DNA from 3 places in the Paenibacillus sp. PDC88 genome. Region 1 is predicted to be linked to each of the others. Evidence: predicted binding sites of a transcription regulator. Region 1 holds the regulator's gene; each other region holds the start of a gene.

Region 1 (5,534 bases):
TTGATCAGCTGTTCCCATCCGCTCTAGAAGCGAAGGAAACTTGGGATCAGCTCAGTGAAATGCTGTTCAGCTTACTGCCAGAACGAAGTGATGCAGCCCCTGGAGAAGCAGGACAGTTCACATTAAGACTGAAGCCGCAGAACAAACCGAAGAAGTGGGATAAGCTTGCAGCAGTTGAGAATCAGTTCTATGTGACGGTTTCAGAATTGGTTCGTAAGGCAGATAAGGTTCTTAGTGAAGTAAGAGAAGATCTCGACGATTATACGGCCGACAGCCTTATTACAGACGTTACCGGGCTCGTTAAGGATCTGGCTGGCTTCAAAGATCAATTAAGACATTTCATGCGCCTTGATGATGCAGGGACCGTATATTGGCTGGAGGCCAGCGGACAATTCAAGAGCAAGTCGCTTCAGCTGTATGCAGTTCCTGTAGATGTAAGTCCTCAGCTGAAGGAAATGTTCTTTGATAAGAAGCGAAGCGTTATTTTAACCTCGGCTACTTTATCGGTAGATAAATCGTTCCAGTTTATGATCGATCAGCTTGGACTGACCGAAGCACAGGAGCAGCAGAGATTGCTCACATCACAGCTGCCGTCTCCGTTTAATTACCGGGAACAAGCTCTTCTTGTGGTTCCGCGTGATTTTCCAAGTGTGAAGGGCAGTGTGGGTGATGATCATTTTGTCAGTATGCTCGTCAAATCTTTGTCAGAGGCCGCACAGGCAACGAAGGGCAGAATGCTTGTCCTGTTTACCTCTTACAAGATGTTGAGACAAGTACATGAGCCGCTGAAGGAAGCTCTCGCCTCAAGTGATATTTCCGTGTTTGGACAAGGGGTAGACAGTGGGAGCCGGACCAAGCTGACGAGAAGATTCCAGGAGGCCAAAGCTTCTGTATTGCTTGGAACGAGCAGCTTCTGGGAAGGTGTCGATATTCCAGGAGAAGCTTTATCCTGTTTGGCTATTGTACGGCTGCCTTTCCAGCCTCCTAACCATCCTGTTGTAGAAGCCAAGAGCGAACTGCTGCAGCAGGAGAAGAAAAATCCGTTTATGAAGCTCTCGGTACCTCAGGCGGTTATTCGGTTTAAACAAGGTTTCGGAAGACTGGTGCGAACCGCTAAGGACCGAGGCATCGTTATCGTGTATGATACAAGAGTCATTGAATCGTATTATGGCAAGTACTTTTTATATTCCCTGCCAGGTCCTAAAATGGAGCATATGACAACGGACAAGATGGTTCCGCGTATCAGCGAGTGGCTAGAGGAACATGTAACGAATGAAGAGAAGTAATAGAAAGCACGGACACTGCTTGCAGTTGTGAGGGGGAATTGTAATTGAAGTCGGACAAAATTTCAGAGGCTGTCGTAAGAAGACTGCCAGTATATCTGCGTTATTTACAAGAGCTGTACAAAAGAGAAGTGACCACTGTATCTTCACAGGAGCTTGGTCTCAGACTGGATTTGAATCCAGCGCAAATCCGTAAGGATCTCGCTTATTTCGGGGATTTTGGACGCAAAGGCATCGGCTATGATGTAGCTTATCTCATCGATAAAATCAGACAAATCTTGAAGCTGGATCAACAGATTAATGTGGCACTTGTCGGTGCTGGTAATCTCGGACATGCCTTGTCGAACTATAATCGATATGTAAAAGACAATATGAAGATTGTCGCCGTATTTGATTCCCAGCCCTCGAAGATTGGCTCCAATATCAATACGCTCACGGTTCAGCCTATGGAAGAGCTGGTGAAAACAGTAAAGGATCTGAACATTAGAATCGGCATTATAACGGTTCCGGATTCGGAAGCTCAGCGTGTGGCGGATTATCTGGTGGAGGCGGGAGTTGAAGCGATCCTTAATTTTGCCCCGATTATTATCAAGGCTCCTGCTCATATCCGGATTCATACAGCGGACTTCACTACAGATCTGCTTAGTCTGGCTTATTATCTAGAGAACGAAGCAGGGAAAGAGGAGGAAGAGGATGTCAAATAAGTGGCTCATCAAGAACGGCAAATTTGCAGTAAGTGATCCTGAATGGCGAATCGTCAGCGGTTATATGCTGATTGAGGATGACCGCATCTCATATATAGGTGAAGATCTACCTGAAGGGACAGAAGGTCTTCCGGTTCATGACGGCAAGCACCAGCTGTTTATTCCTGGCCTTATCAATACACATGGTCATGCAGCGATGTCACTTCTACGCGGCTATGGCGATGATCTTGCTCTTCAGGTCTGGCTTCAAGAAAAAATGTGGCCGATGGAGGAAAAGTTCACAGCTGAGGATGTCTACTGGGGGACCTCGCTATCTGTTCTGGAAATGCTGAGAGGTGGAACTACCGCCTTCCTTGATATGTATGATCAGATGAATCAGGTGGCGAAAGTGGCACAGGAGTCGGGCATTCGCGCAAGTCTGATGCGGGGAGCGATTGGCTTCGGTTCAGATGAGCTGCGTGCATTTAAGCTGAAGGAAGCAACGACCTTTGCCCGGGAATGGCATAATCAGGCAGACGGACGTATCACGACGATGCTGTCCCCACATTCACCATATACTTGCGGACCAGAGTTTATTGAGAAATTTGTAGAAGCGGCACATGAGCTGAATTTACCCCTGCATACACATATGTCCGAAACGGCCGCTGAAGTAGAACAGAATGTAAAAGAGTATGGGCTGCGTCCAGTAGCACATCTGGAGAAGCTTGGCTTCTTCTCTAGACCTTCTCTCGTGGCACATGCTGTACATTTAACGGATGAAGAAATAGAGGTGCTCGCCAAATACAATGTGGCTGTTGCTCATAATCCTGGAAGCAACCTGAAGCTGGCGAGCGGTGTTGCGCGAGTACCTGAGCTGTTAAAAGCAGGGGTTGTTGTATCGCTTGCTACAGATGGTGCAGCAAGCAACAATAATTTGGATATGTTTGAAGAGATGCGCCTAGCTGCTCTGATTCACAAAGGAGTCAGCGGTGATCCAACCGCCGTACCTGCCACAGAAGCACTGCGTATGGGAACTGAATATGGAGCGAAGTCCATCTACATCAAGGATACGGGAGTGCTGGCACCAGGCAAAAAAGCTGATTTTGTTGCCATTGACCTGGATCAGGCTCATTTCCTGCCCTACACCGATTTGATATCACATGTCATCTATTCTGCAAGCAGCAAGGACGTTCAGCATGTCTGGGTGGATGGCAAGCAGTTAGTTAAGAACGGTGAGATGCTCACGATGGATGAAGAACGGATTAAACGCGAAGCACAAGCTGCTTTCGAAGGACTGACGTCCCGCTGATTGATGCTGGGGGCAAGAAGGGAGTTCAGCCTTGAGAAAAAAAAGAAAGTGGATACTCATCAGCATTGTGGCTTTCTTACTCGTGCTCTTAGGTATTTATTTATTTTATGAATATGTAATGAAGGATACATGGGCAGAGGAAGAAGCTGCAATCGCTATTGCAAAGGAAAAAGAAGAACTGGTTACGGTAACAAAGACACAAAAATCGGTCTGGTCTGAGGATGCCATATATTGGACAATTGAAGGTGTAAATGCCGACAATGAGCCTGTTATGGTGTGGGTACAATACGGTACTGACAAGAAGCCAAAGACAGATGAAAATAGTGTGCACAGTGAGAAGATTGAAGAAGGAACGTCGGAGGAAGAAATGCGGTCCAAGATCAGCTCACAGCTGCCTGGCATTGAAATCGTCAGACTGCAGCCGGCAGTTTATGATGAGACTTACGTCTGGCAGTTATTTTATAAAGAGAAGGACCGGTACTACTATCGTTTCTATCGTTTCAGTGATGGAACCGAGTTAGAGGAAGGATTTCAGCTTCCGATCACAGAATAAAGCACACAAAATATACCCTGAAGTGGTCGCAATTGGCCATTTCGGGGTTATTTGGATTGGAAACTGTGAAAAATAATTCATAGTTTAGATTTGGACGTCTGTATATGGTATGCTATATCTATATCCCATATCAATAATAAATAGAGTGGGTAAAATAGATGAGGAGGTTGTCACTTGAAATTACGTCCTATTCGGATAGCAATAACGGTTATGGTTACGGCTACGCTGCTGTTTGGAGGATGGTTTGTGTACCGTCAGGTGGCCCTTGAGAAGCCAATAGAGAAGTTGGTTGCCGACTATGACGGCGTAAACGATGTTCAACTAGATATTAACCAGAATCAAGTTGTTTTGAATCTCGATCTCGAGCCGAATACCAATATAAGAGGTCTTGTTGATTATATCCGCACAGATGGCAAGGAGCTTCTGAACGGAAGAACGATGAAGCTGGAGGTAAAGGATCATTCGACGGAAACGCTGGATGATTTCTGGTCCAATGCGTTATTTACCGTTGCTGAAGCAATGGAGACTAGACAATACACGCAAATTCCTGAGAAGCTCAAGGAAATGAGCGAAGGCAGCATCCAGGTTGACTATGATATTGATAATGAGAACGTATATGTAAGCCTGTCAGATGGAGAAGCAAGCAAGTATATTATTCTGCCGAGACAGCCGGCTACGATGGGAGTGTGGCCTAATGCCTAATTGGTTAAAGGAGATTTTAATCGGGGTCGTTCCGGTCGTGCTTCTATTTCTTGTCTTTATAGGAGTTAATATTATTCCAGTACTGCTTATTGCCCTGCTCGCAGGCGGTGTAGTCTTCCTGATGCAGACACGCGGCGGACTCGCCGTAGGAGCAAGCAGTGAGAAGAAGCGCAAGAAAGCGGGTCCCGCCAAGCTCACCTTTGAGGAAATTGGAGGACAGGACAGCGCTAAACAGGAGCTCCGTGAAGCACTGGACTTCTTAGTAAGACACGATGAAATTCAGAAGTTTGGCATTCGTCCACTGAAGGGTATATTGCTGACAGGCCCTCCGGGTACAGGGAAGACGCTGATGGCGAAGGCCGCTGCACACTACACCAATTCTGTATTTATCGCTGCTGCCGGCAGTGAATTTGTAGAAATGTATGTTGGTGTCGGGGCAGGACGTATCCGTGAATTATTTAAAGATGCCAGAACAAGAGCAGCCAAGGAAAACAAAGAAAACGCCATTATTTTTATTGATGAGATCGATGTCATCGGTGGTAAAAGAGAAGGCGGGCAGCAGCGCGAATATGACCAGACCCTGAACCAGCTGCTAACGGAGATGGACGGCATATACAATTCTGATGCACCGCGGATTCTGATTATCGCAGCGACGAACCGCAAAGAAATGCTCGACAGCGCACTTCTTCGCCCGGGTCGTTTTGACCGGCATATCCAAGTGGAGCTTCCGGATAAGAAAGGGCGTAAGCATATTCTGGAGCTGCATGCCAAAAATAAACCGCTTGCTGACGATGTAAGCCTGGATAAAATTGCGGAGGAATCCTACGGCTTCTCCGGGGCGCAGCTCGAGAGCTTGATGAATGAGGCTGCAATCTATGCGATGCGGGATAGTCTGGAGTTTATTACGCAGCGAAACCTGTCTATGGCCATTGATAAGGTGATGATGGGTGAGAAGACAGATCGTGAGTCCAATGCAGACGAGAAGAAGCGGGTTGCCATTCATG
Region 2 (5,534 bases), on a different contig from region 1:
CATATCAAGACCATAGCTCATACAGGTCTCATAGATCGTTGGAAAACGGCGCTTAATGAGCTCTGGCGTCTCATGTGTAATATCCAGATAGACATGTGTTGCATGAGTGTCCTCCATCTCACTTACGATGGCACGAGCAACCACATCTCTCGGTGCAAGCTCCAGCTGAGGGTGATACCGCTCCATGAACCGATTTCCATGAATATTCCGCAGCACGGCCCCTTCTCCTCGTACAGCCTCTGAGATCAGAAATCTAGGCGCCTCAGGATAACATAATGATGTCGGGTGGAACTGGATAAATTCCATATCCCGAATCTCAGCTCCTGCCCGGTAGGCCATAGCTACACCGTCTGCCGTAGCCACCTCAGGGTTCGTTGTATAACGATACAACTGCCCTGCTCCACCAGAACAGAGAACAACGGCATCGGCTCGCACAAAAGTACGCTGACCATTCGCAGACTGGACAAGAGCACCGATGCATTCACCAGCTTCTGTAATTAAATCGATTACAAAATGCTCATCCCATACGTTAATGGACGGATGATCTGCTGCTTCTTTAGCCAGGGCTCTTACGATCTCATAGCCTGTTGCATCCCCATTGGCATGTAATATCCGGCGATGGCTGTGTGCCCCCTCTTGTGTTAGTGCAAGCTCGCCGTTCTCAATATCAAATGCCGTCCCCAGCTGAATGAGCTCCTGAACCCGGTCCGGTCCTTCACTAACCAGTACCTCCACCGCTTCGCTGCGGCACAATCCTGCCCCTGCTGTTAATGTATCCTGCATATGATAAAGGGGCGAGTCATCCTCGGCCGTCACGGCTGCAATGCCTCCTTGCGCGTACCTTGTGTTGCTCTCAAGGAGTGTTTTCTTCGTAATCATAAGAACCCGATGATCTCTGCTCGCTTCAATTGCTGTGTAAAGTCCGGCAATGCCTGAGCCAATAATCAGAATATCGGTTTCGATTCGAGGCAGTTCTTTCAAATCGAAATTAACCAAGTAAGAAGGAATCATCGTCTGCTGTCTCCCGTCTCTTCATAAAAGGTGGACTGCTCAAACATAGTGAATTATTTCACCTGCAACATACGCTCAAGGGACAAACGAGCACGATCAGCCACATCCTGCGGCACATAAATTTCGGGCTTCATGGTTTCAAGTGCCTTAGCCAGCTTCTTGAGATTGTTCACCTTCATATTCGGGCAGACCAAGAACTTCGTTGCAAAGTGGAATTCCTTATCCGGACTATCCACTCGAAGCTGATATCCTGTTCCGTCCTCCGTACCTACAATAAATTCTTTACATGCCGAATCTCTGCAATATTCTAAAATAGCTGTCGTACTTCCCACAAAATCACCCATCTCAACGACCTCTGGGCGGCATTCTGGATGAACAACAAACTCTGCATTCGGATATTTGGCACGCATTTCAACGACATCTTTTACGGTCAGCATATCATGAGTATTGCAATAGCCTTCCCAGATGATCATCTTCTTGTCTGTATGCTGCTGTACATAATGGCCCAGATTTTTATCAGGTACCCAAATAATTTCTTCTGCATCCAAGGATTGAATGACTTTAACTGCATTGGAAGAAGTACAGCATATATCTGTCTCTGCCTTGATCTCGGCCGAGGAGTTTATATATGTAACCACCTTTGCATTCGGATGCTGTGCTTTTAGCTTGCGCAGTCCATCCACATTTACCATGTCTGCCATAGGACAGCCGGCTCTTTCATCCGGAATAATGACTTTCTTGTCCGGTGCCAGAATCTTCGCGCTCTCTCCCATGAAGTGAACACCGCAGAACACAATAACATCGGCATCGGTCTGTGCTGCCTTCTGAGCAAGCAGGAATGAATCCCCCCGAAAGTCAGCTACCTCCTGAATCTCATCACGTTGATAATAATGTGCCAAAATAATTGCATTACGCTCTTTCTTTAACACCTTAATACGTTCCTTCAGTTCACGATTCATTTCTGCCTTACGCTCTAATGCTAATGCTTCCACTTGAAGACCCTCTCCCTTATATAAGCAATAGATAAAAACCGCTTTCACCTTTGTGATGCCATCGCTTGTTATTCGATTCACAAAGTACGACATACGAATACCATCGGTGGATCAATTTCATTCTCACTTGAATTTCTGAGTCCATGAAGCTGATTCAGGTTTACACCTAATTTACAGAAGGTTCCTCCATGTGTCAATTCACAAAATTGTCGCAAATTAAGGAGCATTGTCCATGTTAAATCAAAAAAACCGGAGAACGCTCGTGCGTTCTCCGGTTTAATCTCTTTTAATGACTCATTCATTACGTCGTTGGTTTGTTGTGATCGGGTGAATTTGCATCCCCAGACTCTGGGTTAGATGATGTTGTGTCAGGCTCTGTCTGACTCGGACCATCATTGGAAATATCACCAGGCTGAGATCCGTTGTTCTCTTTACCTTGAATACGGACACGCACATCACCAACATTATCGATGACAGGCTCGCCGCTCTCGGAAGAACCTCCAGACGAGTCAGTACCCTTGTCAGTAATGGCACCTTTCTCTATCAACTGCTTAATATCTTCAAGATCAAGCGTTTCTCTCTCAAGAAGAGTTTCAGCAATCAGATGCACTTCCTTAGAATACTTGTTCAGCAATTCTTTAGCTTGCTCATAGCATTCTGTGATCATGCGTCTCATCTCTTGGTCGATTTCATGGGCAATCGCATCACTATAGTTAGGCTCGTGTCCAAAATCGCGTCCCAAGAAGACTTGTCCTTGAGAGTTGCCAAATTGAAGCGGTCCGAGCTTCTCACTCATACCATATTCCATAACCATGCTGCGTACAATGCCTGTCGCTTGTTGGAAGTCACTGTATGCACCAGTTCCGATTTCACCGATAAAGATTTCTTCGGCAGCACGTCCGCCGAGCAAACCAGTAATACGGTCAAGCAGCTCCGGCTTCGTTGCAAGCATACGATCTTCTTTAGGCATCATGATAACATATCCGCCTGCACGTCCACGTGGGACAATCGTTACTTTATGAACCATATCGGCATGCTCCAAGAAATATCCGACAATCGTATGCCCTGCTTCGTGATAAGCGACAATGCGCTTCTCGCGATCGCTGACTACACGGCTCTTCTTCTCAGTACCGACAATGACACGGTCAATCGCTTCATCCATCTCACGCATGGAGATGTCTTTACGATTACGTCTTGCAGCCAGAAGTGCTGCTTCATTCAGCAGGTTCTCCAGGTCTGCACCGGTAAACCCGGTCGTACGCTTCGCAATAACATCCATCTTAACGTCTTTCGTAAGTGGTTTATTGCGCGCATGTACTTTCAGAACTGCCTCACGGCCTTTAACGTCCGGACGGTCTACCGTGATTTGACGGTCAAAACGTCCTGGGCGGAGAAGGGCTGGGTCAAGAATGTCTTGACGGTTCGTCGCAGCAATAATGATAATACCTTCATTTGCACCGAAGCCGTCCATTTCAACGAGCAACTGGTTGAGCGTTTGCTCACGCTCGTCATGACCGCCGCCGAGTCCGGCGCCGCGCTGACGACCTACCGCATCAATCTCGTCAATAAAGATGATACATGGAGCATTCTTTTTCGCATTCTCAAACAAGTCACGTACACGGGATGCACCGACACCGACGAACATTTCGACGAAGTCAGAACCCGAAATACTGAAGAACGGTACGCCTGCTTCTCCTGCAACTGCACGAGCAAGGAGCGTCTTACCTGTTCCCGGAGGTCCGTTAAGCAGAACCCCTTTTGGAATTCTTGCGCCAACTGCCGCAAATTTACGAGGATCCTTCAAGAACTCCACGACTTCGACAAGCTCTTGCTTCTCTTCATCAGCTCCTGCGACATCCTCAAAAGTAACCTTCTTCTTCTCTTCGTTATACAGACGTGCACGGCTCTTGCCAAAGTTCATCACTTTGCCGCCGCCGCCCTGTGCCTGATTGAATAGGAAGAAGAACAGAACAAACATTAAAATAAGAGGTATAAACGATGTTAGCAGTGTCAGCCAAATGCTGTCACCCTTCATCGGTTGTTGCTCAAGTTCAAAGCCATTGGTCTCGCTGGCCTCAACGATTTCCTGTACAGCAGTCTCAGTGTAAGGGATATACGTAATGAAATTTTCTGGTTTGCCTTCAGCTACTTCATTATATTGACCTGTTACACGATATGTGTAACCGTCAAATTGGAGGCTCAGATTCTTTACGTTGTTAGCGGATAACTCCTGCCGAAACTGATTGTATTTAGGGGTATCAGCCGCTTCATTTCCACCATTAATTACCTGGTAGATACCGACCACTACTAAAAATAAAATTAAATAAAAGCCAGAATTCCGGATGAACCGATTCATCCCCTACCTCCTCTCAAGACACTTAAGTTATTTTAACATAGCCATTCTGCCCTTCTCAACAAAGGGAGGAACGTTATCCTTACTCAATGGCTGGGATATCAGCTAGTGTAAATTTCCGGTTTCAAAATCCCGATGTAGGGGAGGTTCCGGTATTTCTCTGCATAATCCAAACCGTATCCGACTACAAATGCATCAGGCAGAACGAAGCCTGTGTAGTCCGCCTCCAGATCGACTTTCCGGCCTGAAGGTTTGTCAAACAAGGTTACCACTGTCGTTGACTTAGCTCCTCTGCGCTGCAAAAGATCAATTAGATGGGTAAGAGTAAGACCGCTGTCAATGATGTCCTCCACAATAAGAACGTCACGGTTCTCAACGCTCGCGTCAAGATCTTTAATGATTTTGACAACGCCTGACGACTTGGTCGAAGCACCATAGCTTGAAACAGCCATAAAGTCCATTTCAACGGGAACAGTAATGTTCTTCACCAAATCAGCCATAAATATAAACGCGCCTTTAAGTACACAAATGACTAAAGGATTGCGATCTGCATATTCCTTGCTCAGGATTTCTCCCAATTCCTTAATCTTGCTCTGAAGCTCTTCTTCACTAATCAATACTTCTTGAATATCGTTCTGCAACGTCGCGAACCTCCTAAGTTATACTATGAAAGTCTTACCTGCACCATTACTGTCACTCGGGCCCACTAAAGTTCCTCCACCAGCATTCGAATGATGGACGTAGAATCTTCACTTACCGGGAAATGAATCGAGCGACGTACGCCCGGAATCCAGATGATGTTTCCGGCACCATCGCATATTACGGGAATACGAGAACGCAGGGACGGAGGAATTTTGGCATCTATAAAAATATCTTTAACCTTTTTGCTTCCGTTTAATCCCATCACTTTCATGGTATCTCCAGGCAATCGCGAACGAATCGTAAGCGGCCATATGAATGTATTCGCATCAAACAGCGCTTCACTAGCAGAAACCGGCCTGGACCAACTGTCCAGACAGGATAAATGAAGTCTTGTGCCAATCTCAGTAAGATCCAATTGAGCGTCTCCATCCAAGAAATCCAACTGGTATTTATAATGCTCTAATACAGAAGACCTCTGGGTAGAAAAAATGATATGATCATATTCCCGAATGCAAACAATTCCTTGGCCTATATCG
Region 3 (5,534 bases), on a different contig from region 1:
GGCAGGCAGAGGTGACAGACCTGCTTCAAGCATCACCTTGGAATACAGCTCAATCTTGCCGGAAGGAGTTGGCAGATGATCAAGAAACTGTTCATACTCAGACATATCCAGCTTCACGAATCGCTGCTCCTTCAGCTTATTCAGCGTCACCCCGTTCAAGTATGGATTATCCGGGTAATTTAGTGCTCCCTCGATCATGGACAGCTCCGTCTCACTGAAGGCTGCTTCATCAAATCCCATAGCTTGTCCAAGCAGTGAGAACAGCTCTACGTTGCTCTTGGCTTCGCCTAGCGGTGCAATAACCGGCTCCTGGATATGTACATATTGGTGCCAAGGCGAGCTGTACAAATCGGTGTTCTCAAAATTAGAGGTTGCCGGAAGCACAATATCTGCATATTTGGCTGTGTCTGTCATGAAGAGATCGTGAACCACCGTAAACAGATCTTCCCTCGCAAACCCCTGCTCTACCCTCTTCGTATCTGGAGCGACCACGAGCGGATTCGAGCAGTATACAAACATCCCTTTAATTGGCTGCTGTTCATCATGAAGCGCTGCGCCAATCTGGTTCATGTTAATGCTTCGTGCATTCGGATTCTCTCTAAGATCCGGACGCTCCAGCGCGTCGCTGTTCAAGCTCGCGTAGCCTCCGTTGGATCTGGAGGCTCCGCCCCCGAGCTTCGCCCAAGCTCCTGTCAGCGCGGGGAGACAGGCAACAGCCCTTACATTCATTCCCCCGTTATCATGGTGCTGAAGGCCATTCCCAATATGGATGTAACCAGCCTTAGCCTGACCATAGGTCTCTGCCAGCTTCACAATATCCTCCACAGAAACACCGGTAATGAGAGATACCCGCTCTGGTGTATAGCTCTTAACATGCTCGCGAAGCTCCTCGTGACCTACTGTGTGTTGCTGCAAGAATGCCTCATCTACAAGCCCCTTCTCGAACAGCACGTTCATCATGCCGAGTGCGAGTGCGGCATCGGTTCCGGGATACAGCGGTACGAACCAGTCCGCCCACTGTGCCGTGCGGTTGCGATGAACATCAATGACAATGACCTTAGCACCTGCTTTACGCGCTTTCTCTGCAAGGACTACCTGATGCATGTTCGTGCTGATAATATTTCCGCCCCACACGATAATGACATCGGCATGCTCTGTTTCTTCCGGCACAGTCCCCCGGTTCGCACCCATCGTATATTTCCATCCGGTAGTGCCGGCTGCATTACATATGGTCTGCTCCAGCTGACTTGCACCAAGCGCATTGAAGAAGCGCCGATCCATTCCGTCTACACCGAGAATCCCCATATTTCCATAGAAGCTGTAAGGCAAAATAGCCTCTGCTCCGTATTCCTGCGATATAGCCTTGAAACGTCCCGTAATCTCGCTGATCGCTTCCTCCCAGGTTATCCGCTCAAATTTACCCTCGCCCTTGAGACCCGTTCTCCGCAAAGGATACTTCAGACGTTTCTCATCATATATACGTTCTGTCATGTTTCGGACCTTGTTACAAATGGCGCCCTTGGTAATCGGGTGATCCGGGTTGCCGGTCACCTTCACAATTTTGCCTTCCTTCTTATGCAACAGTAGTCCGCAGGTGTCGGGGCAATCAAGTGGACATACAGCAGGAAATATTCCATTCTGTTCATTAATCACAGCTTGCCTCTCCTTTCTCATAGCACTTCTTAAGTTTCAAAGTCGCTCAAACCAGTTCTTTTATCATAATTCCGGATTCCATAATCGTCAAAGTGTGACAAAAAATAAAAGCAGTTCCCGCCACTGGCAGTAACCGCTTTTCACACGAGCTGATCTAATCAAAAATATTTTTTTCACTTGTTTCATCATTTCCATGCAAGGGTAATAAAAATCAAGGCAGTTAGGAGTTAGGAAGACCCCTCCTCCAAGTGCCGTATCATAGACCACTCCCGAAAATTCGTCATGTAAAGGTTTCGTTCCCCCGAACCTAGACATGGCGAATTTTAGTATTGTCCTTGGCACCCTGTGCAAGAGGCTTGCCTTGCGGCTGTTCATGAAGATACGCCAAATAATAGGCACCTGCTACAAACACGGCTCCACCTGCAAAATTGCCCAGCCAAACCGGAATGAAATTAGCCAGATACATGCTCCAGGAATAATGTCCTTCAAATATGGCAGCGGGTATGAGAAACATGTTCGCGACAACGTGCTGAAAGCCAATCGCTACAAACGCTGCTGTCGGAATCCAGATCCCGAGCACCTTTCCACTCATCGTATCTGCTGCATAAGACAGCCACACCGCAAGTGCCACAAGCCAGTTACAGCCTATTCCCGAAATAAAAGCCTGCAGGAAGCTGTCTTCCAGCTTATGTCCCGCCATATCCACCACTTTATCCAGATAGACGCTTTCACCTGTCATCCCCAGCACATGACCGAAAAAGTAGGCAACAAAAATGGCCCCCGCGAAATTTGCCAACGTGACAAGCGCCATGTTTCGGATGAGCAGAAGTGTAGAGATCCGCCCTCGCAATCTTGCCAGAGATACGGCCATCATATTGCCCGTCAGGAGCTCTCCTCCGGCAATCAATACCAGCACCAGGCCGATGGGGAATACAAGCGCCCCGATCAGATTCGTAATACTGCCCCAAGCTTCGGGAGCCGCTGCGGTAACCCTGATATAGAGCAGAAATCCAAGGGATATATATACACCCGCCAAAAAGCCGAGGATCAAGACGACAGATAGTGGATTATGGGCTTTGGCAAAGCCGGTATCCGCTGTAAGTTCAGCAATGTCTTTAGGTTTCTGAGCTGCCATGAGCCATCCCCCTTATTTCTTTTACATTAACCCATACCTCCATTGTATCGCTTTTTCAAGCTCTCGATTGTTAATAAATTCACAAACATAAATACTGGATCGGTATTCTTATTCGTAGTCTTCACTTGCAGATAAGACGATTTAGAATAAACTGCAATTCTTAGCGTATGAAAAAACCGCCAGAGCAAAATGCGCTGACGGTCATAAGTCCAATCAAATATAGGATTATTAAACGAGAACCTCTTCCTTCTTCTCTTGAGCTTGGGCATCAACTGGCTTCAGTGCTTTCTGTCCTACACTGTTCAGGAAGTTCCAAGGCTTGTTGTAGTGCGGCTGGAAGAAGAAGTCGATAAACGCCAGCTCATCTACAGTCATCTCATTCTGGATACATACGGACAAGGTATTAATCGACTGTGTAAGCTCGGCTTCACTCATCAGCTGTGCCCCCACAATCCGGCGGGATTCCTGCTCAAATATCACTTTAATTAGAACCTTCTCTGCCGTAGGCATGAATTCCGGACGATAGCTGTCCTCGAGAGTAACGCTCTCGACCTTAAGTCCCGCTGCTACTGCCCCAGCTTCTGTCAGGCCTGTTCCCGCGATGTTCTGTTCATAAATCTTGATCCCTGATGTACCTTGGGTTCCCATGTAGCGTGTCACAGGAGCCTTGAGGTTGCGGGCAACCAGCGTACCCATGCGCACCGCATTGGTTGCGAGCGGAATATAGGATGCTTGTCGAGTTGGATTGTAATAGATCGCACTGCTGTCTCCGGCTGCAAAGACATCAGGATTGCTTGTGCGCATGTAGCGATCCACCAGAATCGCTCCGTTCGGCATCATGTCAACCTGACCCTTTAAGAGCTCGGTGTTCGGACGGAAGCCAATGCACAGAATAACCAGATCGGTTTCGTAAGTGCCTTTGTCGGTAACGACTTTGCGTACGCTGCCCTCTTCTCCTTCGAAGCGGCTTACTTTCTCGCCAAGCACAAGCTGAATGCCCTTGTCCGTGAGGTCGGACTGAATACGGTCGGTAAATTCAGCATCCAAATATTTGCTTAGAATGCGGTCTTCTGCATCAATCAGCGTTACTTCTTTGCCATTCATCTGGAATGCTTCGACCAGCTCAATACCGATATAGCCTGCACCTACAACGGTTACGTGGCGTGCATCTTGAGATTTGGCAATAATCGTATTGGAGTGCTCATAGTTCTTGCACAGAAGCACGTTGTTCAGATCAATCCCTTCAAGATTCGGAATAATCGGCCATGATCCAGTCGTCACAATCAGCTTGTCATAAGTGTCCACAAGCTCCTCGCCTGTGTTCAAGCTGCGTGCTTTAAGCGATTTAGCCTTCGTATCCACTTCAATTACTTCATGAAGCATACGCATTTTGACGCCCAGCTCCTGCAGCTGTGCAGGTGAAGAATAGAACAATCCGTGAGGATCTTTAACGACCCCGCCAACATATAGTGCAATCCCGCAGGATAAGAAGGATACATTGTCATTGCGTTCATAAACGGTAATTTCGGCATCTGGATAAAGCTTTGCTGTATTAATAATGGCTGCTGTCCCAGCGTGTGTACATCCAATAACGGCTACTTTCATTCTAAAATACCTCCTTAAGGTTAAAAAAGAGCTTTATGGTTGTGATGTGAAATATTTCACTACTATAGGGTTAACGATGCCAGGGCTTTATTTCGTTAAGCTAAGCTAATAACCATCCATCGAAAAACTGCCCTGTAGCATCCTATCTTTGTTGAATGTGATTTATTTCACTATGTCTATGTCTTTATTATAATGTGACACATTTCACAATTCAAGCCAAGTTTAACTTTTTACAAAAAATTTTGTTTATAAGGCCGCTAAAGAAAACAAATGAACTCAGAAAGCCTTGATTAGAAAGGGATTTGATACATTTGGACCGTTCTCCTTCGTTCCCCGAAAGACAGCTGGACTCCCTGCTGCCATTGGCGGTTCCATATTTTAGGAGTAGAATGAGACCTGTTAGCGGATCAGCCGCGAAATACGGTTTATTTTATTAGGAAAGGAGCTGCACATTATGAAGTTCTCTTGGAAACGGAATTTGTTTGTGCTATGGGTCGGTGTCTTTTTTTGCAGCACAGCTTATTCCATCTCCATCCCCTTCTTGCCCATATTTATGAATACCGAGCTGGATGTCGGAGAAGACTATATCGAGCTGTGGGCCGGGGTTGCTTTTGGGATTACTTTTCTCGCCAGTGCACTGATATCCCCTTTCTGGGGCTCTCTTGCTGACAAATACGGGCGAAAACCGATGCTCATTCGCTCAGGATTTGCGCTTGCCTTCCTGTATTTAATCAGCTACTTTGTGCACGATCCTTATGTCTTTATTGCCGTCCGCATCTTTCAGGGGCTGCTAGCGGGCTTCGTGCCTGCTTCCATTGCGCTCGTAGCCACGAACACGCCGGAGGCCAAAACCGGATATGCTCTCGGGATCATGTCGACCGCAGGAGCTACCGGCAGCATCATCGGTCCCTTGATCGGCGGAGTTGTCAGCCATTACTACGGTAACCGCAATGCTTTTCTGTTCTCTGCCCTGATTGTGCTGGTGTCCGCACTCATTGCTACCTTCTTTGTCAAAGAGCATAATTTTAATCGTTCTGCCGCCCGTTCAAGAGTACGGGATGATATTAAGCAGGCATCTGCCAATAAACCATTCATGGCACTGCTCGCCATTATGGCCGTGACGACTTTTTCTGTCATGATT

The links. Region 1 encodes Rex, which represses fermentation and respiration genes when NADH is low (regulators of the CRP and FNR family bind a similar motif). Its sites were predicted from a motif close to TTGTGAAATATTTCACAA; they were not measured.
Region 2: nadA (quinolinate synthase NadA) is a predicted target of Rex. The motif match lies at 2,069-2,086, and genes of this name have one in related genera.
Region 3: BLW49_RS11490 (formate/nitrite transporter family protein) is a predicted target of Rex. The motif match lies at 2,856-2,873, and genes of this name have one in related genera.

What each region holds. Positions count from the first base shown of each region.
Region 1 covers NZ_FNNT01000002.1:283,650-289,183, forward strand. The annotation lists gene dinG (ATP-dependent DNA helicase DinG) at 1-1,286, shown strand, start outside; gene BLW49_RS07945 (redox-sensing transcriptional repressor Rex) at 1,331-1,987, shown strand; gene BLW49_RS07950 (amidohydrolase) at 1,977-3,275, shown strand; gene BLW49_RS07955 (cell wall elongation regulator TseB-like domain-containing protein) at 3,307-3,828, shown strand; gene BLW49_RS07960 (hypothetical protein) at 4,003-4,530, shown strand; gene BLW49_RS07965 (AAA family ATPase) at 4,523-5,534, shown strand, end outside.
Region 2 covers NZ_FNNT01000014.1:44,648-50,181, reverse strand. The annotation lists gene nadB (L-aspartate oxidase) at 1-1,011, opposite strand, end outside; gene nadA (quinolinate synthase NadA) at 1,065-2,003, opposite strand; gene ftsH (ATP-dependent zinc metalloprotease FtsH) at 2,305-4,359, opposite strand; gene hpt (hypoxanthine phosphoribosyltransferase) at 4,458-4,997, opposite strand; gene tilS (tRNA lysidine(34) synthetase TilS) at 5,063-5,534, opposite strand, start outside.
Region 3 covers NZ_FNNT01000003.1:205,458-210,991, forward strand. The annotation lists gene BLW49_RS11485 (molybdopterin-containing oxidoreductase family protein) at 1-1,674, opposite strand, end outside; gene BLW49_RS11490 (formate/nitrite transporter family protein) at 1,961-2,788, opposite strand; gene BLW49_RS11495 (FAD-dependent oxidoreductase) at 3,017-4,393, opposite strand; gene BLW49_RS11500 (MFS transporter) at 4,848-5,534, shown strand, end outside.